2 regions of the Pantoea sp. X-Soil-YNGN-775 genome follow, and region 2 is predicted to be linked to the other one. Evidence: predicted binding sites of a transcription regulator. Region 2 holds the regulator's gene; the other holds the start of a gene.

Region 1 (2,204 bases), 480 kb from region 2:
AGGACTCACACGCCTCTGGGCGCGCGGCGCGTTTTTAGTCGCTAGCGCGCTGATCGTGCTGCAACTCACCGCGTGCGGTGATAAAGAAGGCGAGCAGCGCAAAGCATTTATCGATTTTCTGCAGAATACCGTGATGCGCAGTGGCGAGCACCTGCCGAGCCTGAGCGAAAACCAAAAACAGAGTTTTGGCAATTTTGCCGGTGATTACGCCATCCTGTATGGCTTCTCGCAGCAGGCGAATAAAGCGGTCGATCAGGGTATGCGTCCGGTGGTGGATGAGCTTTCTGCCATTCGCGTGCCGCAGGACTACCTTAATCGTCGCGATTCGCTGCGCCAGGCAAACAGTGCGCTGGTAATTGTCACTCAACAGATTGAAAGCGCCAAAATGCAGGCGGACAGCAGCAAAGCGGCCCTGAAGCAGTCTGATGATCTGAAAAAAGTCTACGATACCGCCTACAACAAAGTGGTCACCGTGCCGGCGAATCAGCTTATTCCGCTGTTGCCACAGCTGCAGGCGCTGAGCCAGGCGGCGGTGCAGACCGGTGATTTCCTGCAAACCCAGGGCACCCGCGTCAGCTTTAACGATGGCGGCGTACAGTTCCCGACCCAGGAGCAGGCTTCGCAATATAACGCGCTGATGAGCACCTTATCCGCCAATGCCCAGGCGCTGACCCAGGCACAACGTGCCGTTCAGGGTGGTTTGCAGTAACCTCGTTTAGCGGCAGGCGTCGATCGCCTGCCCTTCTCTCTCTCCGTTTGATCCTTACTCTCCCCCTGCTTTCTGCTGGCCGGTCCAAAGTGTGATCGGGCGCATTTTTGACCAAAAATAGTTTGTGATCTAAGTCACATAGTTATAACAAACTGCCGCTTTCCAATTGTGACAATCGTCACAGATAAGCCAGTTTTGCGGTTAAAGTTTCGCCAACTTAAGACTGTTCTTAGTTTGTTTTGTGATCTTAATCACTAAAAATACCCCCGCTACCACCAGCATTACGTGATCTGAATCACACTTATTTCGGCCGCTACGCAGCGTCATATTCGCGTGATAGAGTCCGGCTGCATACAGTAATACCATCGGCTGACTGCCGGGGTGGCTAAACAAAAACAAGCGCGCTCTCCTATTGCAGCGCGTCTCAATAAGGGGTGGGTTTATGTCCTCATCAGTGAAGGTCAAAGTACAGAGCTTTGGTCGCTTTCTGAGTAATATGGTGATGCCAAATATCGGGGCGTTTATCGCCTGGGGTATCATCACTGCACTGTTTATTCCAACGGGCTGGATTCCTAACGAAACGTTAGCCAAACTGGTTGGCCCGATGATCACCTATCTGCTGCCGCTGCTGATCGGCTTTACCGGTGGACGTCTGGTTGGCGGCGATCGCGGCGGCGTGGTCGGTGCTATCACCACCATGGGGGTGATTGTTGGTGCCGATATGCCGATGTTCCTCGGCTCAATGATTGCCGGTCCACTGGGCGGCTGGGCGATCAAATCGTTTGACCGGGTCGTCGACGGCAAAATCAAAAGCGGCTTCGAGATGCTGGTCAACAACTTCTCTGCCGGCATTATCGGTATGCTGCTGGCGCTGCTGGCGTTCCTGGCTATCGGTCCGCTGGTTGAAGGGTTGTCGCACATCCTCGCGGCGGGCGTAAACCTGATGGTGCAGAATAACCTGCTGCCATTAACCTCCATCTTCGTCGAACCGGCGAAAATCCTGTTCCTGAACAACGCCATTAACCACGGCATCTTCTCGCCACTCGGCATCCAGCAGGCGAGCGAAGCGGGCAAATCAATTTTCTTCCTGATTGAAGCCAACCCAGGTCCCGGCATGGGCGTGCTGATGGCGTACATGTTCTTTGGTCGTGGCAGTGCGAAACAGTCTGCGGGCGGCGCGGCGATTATCCACTTCCTCGGCGGCATCCATGAGATCTACTTCCCGTATGTACTGATGGCGCCGCGTCTGCTGCTGGCGGTGATCCTCGGCGGGATGACGGGCGTCTTTACCCTGACGCTGCTGAATGGCGGTCTGGTCTCCCCTGCTTCACCAGGTTCTATCCTCGCCGTGCTGGCGATGACGCCAAAAGGCGCTTACTTCGCCAATATCGCGGCGATCATCGCGGCATTCGCGGTTTCCTTCGTAGTCTCTGCCATCCTGCTGAAAACCAGCAAAGTGAAAGAAGATGACGATATCGAAGCCGCAACAAAACGC
Region 2 (2,204 bases):
CTTCACAATCAGCCACATCGTTGCGACCTTTTTGCAGAATTGAAACCACGTCGATGGCGCTGCATCCGCCCGCCGCCATCAGCACCATCTCCATTGGGCTGGGCGCTTTATCACCCGAATTGCCATCCATTAACACCTGATGACCGGATGACGACTCACCGAGGAATGTCAGTCCTTCTACCCATTTCACTCTTGCCTGCATGATTTTCGCTCCAGAATATGCGGTTTTGCCGTCAGAGTACGCTTTCGCCTGGTAAACAGCAATCCAGAGAAATCCGCTGTTAGCTGAAGCGAGACAACAGAAGACAGTCGGCAAAAGCTGTGCTACAAACAGTGCTGAAAATATTTTTCGTCACCTGATGGCGAAGCCGGGAAGAATGATGCGCACTGCGCCGAATGCAGCCCGAATAATTTCCTGTAAGGGAAACGCTTGAAGCTTTCATCGCCTGACAGGGAAAACTGCCCCCTGTATTTTGGGCACGATTACAACAGAGGATAATAGCGAATGGTTCTCGGCAAACCGCAAACAGACCCTACACTCGAATGGTTCCTGTCCCATTGCCATATTCACAAGTATCCATCCAAAAGTACGCTGATTCATCAAGGTGAAAAAGCTGAAACGCTTTACTACATCGTGAAAGGTTCCGTTGCGGTTCTGATCAAAGATGAAGAAGGCAAAGAGATGATTCTTTCTTACCTGAATCAGGGCGATTTCATTGGCGAGCTTGGCCTGTTCGAAGAAGGTCAGGAGCGCAGCGCCTGGGTACGTGCGAAAACCGCGTGCGAAGTGGCGGAGATTTCCTACAAGAAATTCCGTCAGCTGATCCAGGTTAACCCGGATATCCTGATGCGACTGTCGTCGCAGATGGCGCGTCGCCTGCAGGTTACGTCTGAAAAAGTGGGTAACCTCGCTTTCCTCGACGTGACCGGACGCATTGCTCAGACTCTGCTTAACCTGGCGAAGCAGCCAGACGCCATGACGCATCCCGACGGCATGCAAATTAAAATTACTCGTCAGGAAATTGGCCAAATCGTTGGTTGTTCACGTGAAACCGTGGGCCGTATTTTGAAGATGCTGGAAGATCAGAATCTGATCTCTGCACACGGCAAAACCATCGTCGTTTACGGCACCCGCTAATTCCTGTCACCCACGGCGTGATGGCAACATCGCGCCGTTATTGTTTGTGTTGGGCCGATGTGGCGTCGAATTATTTACCATCCTGAAGTCAACTACGCCTTGCGGCAAACCCTGGTGCTCTGTCTGCCCGTGGCGCTGGGCTGGCTGGCTGGCGACCTGCAAAAAGGTCTGCTGTTCTCGTTAGTTCCCGCCTGTTGCAATATCGCCGGTCTGGATACCCCGCATAAACGCTTCTTCAAACGCCTGATTGTCGGCGGCAGCCTGTTTGCGCTCGGCAGCTTTCTGATTCAGTGGCTGACGCAGCACGCCATTCCGCTGCCGCTGATTCTGTTCGCCTTGCCGTTGCTGCTGGGGGTCACCGGCGAAATCAGTCCGCTGCACGGCCGCCTGCTGCCCGGCACCCTGATCGCCGCCATCTTCACGCTGAGCCTGATTGGCCGTATGCCGATCTATGTGCCGCCGCTGCTCTATATCGGCGGCACGCTATGGTATGGGCTGTTTAACTGGTTCTGGTTCTGGCTGTGGAAAGAGCAGCCGATGCGTGAAAGCCTGAGCCTGATCTACCGCGAACTGGCCAACTATTGCGATGCCAAATATACCCTGCTGACCCAGCTGACCGACCCGGAAAAGGCCCTGCCGCCGCTGCTGGCGCGCCAGCAGAAAGTGGTCGATATGATCACCACCTGTTACCAGCAGATGCACATGCTTTCCGCCAGCCGGGATCACAGCCATAAGCGGCTGACCCGCGCCTTTCAGGTGGCGCTGGACCTGCAGGAACACATCTCGGTCAGCCTGCATCAGCCGGAAGAGGTGCAGAAACTGGTGGAGCAGAGCCATGCCGAAGCGGTGATCCGCTGGAATGCCCAGACTATTTCGGCCCGCTTACGGGTGCTGGCGGATAACATTCTCTATCACCAGTTACCGGATCGTTTTGGCATGGAGAAGCAGCTCAGCGCGCTGGAAAAAATCGCCCGTCAGCATCCTGATAATCCGGTGGGGAATTTCTGCCTCTATCACTTCAATCGTATTGCGCGGGTGCTTCGCACCCAAAAGCCGCTCTATCAAC

The links. The regulator CRP, encoded in region 2, controls carbon source genes, mostly activating them, when cyclic AMP is high. The targets are predictions, from matches to a motif close to ATGTGANNNNNNTCACAT.
Region 1: a site for CRP is predicted at 993-1,010, ahead of AC6I8I_RS00450 (PTS mannitol transporter subunit IICBA). Genes of this name have one in related genera too.

What each region holds. Positions count from the first base shown of each region.
Region 1 covers NZ_AP035945.1:98,905-101,108, reverse strand. The annotation lists gene AC6I8I_RS00455 (DUF3053 domain-containing protein) at 1-709, shown strand, start outside; gene AC6I8I_RS00450 (PTS mannitol transporter subunit IICBA) at 1,152-2,204, shown strand, end outside.
Region 2 covers NZ_AP035945.1:3,856,528-3,858,731, forward strand. The annotation lists gene AC6I8I_RS18175 (OsmC family protein) at 1-202, opposite strand, end outside; gene crp (cAMP-activated global transcriptional regulator CRP) at 506-1,138, shown strand; gene AC6I8I_RS18185 (YccS/YhfK family putative transporter) at 1,196-2,204, shown strand, end outside.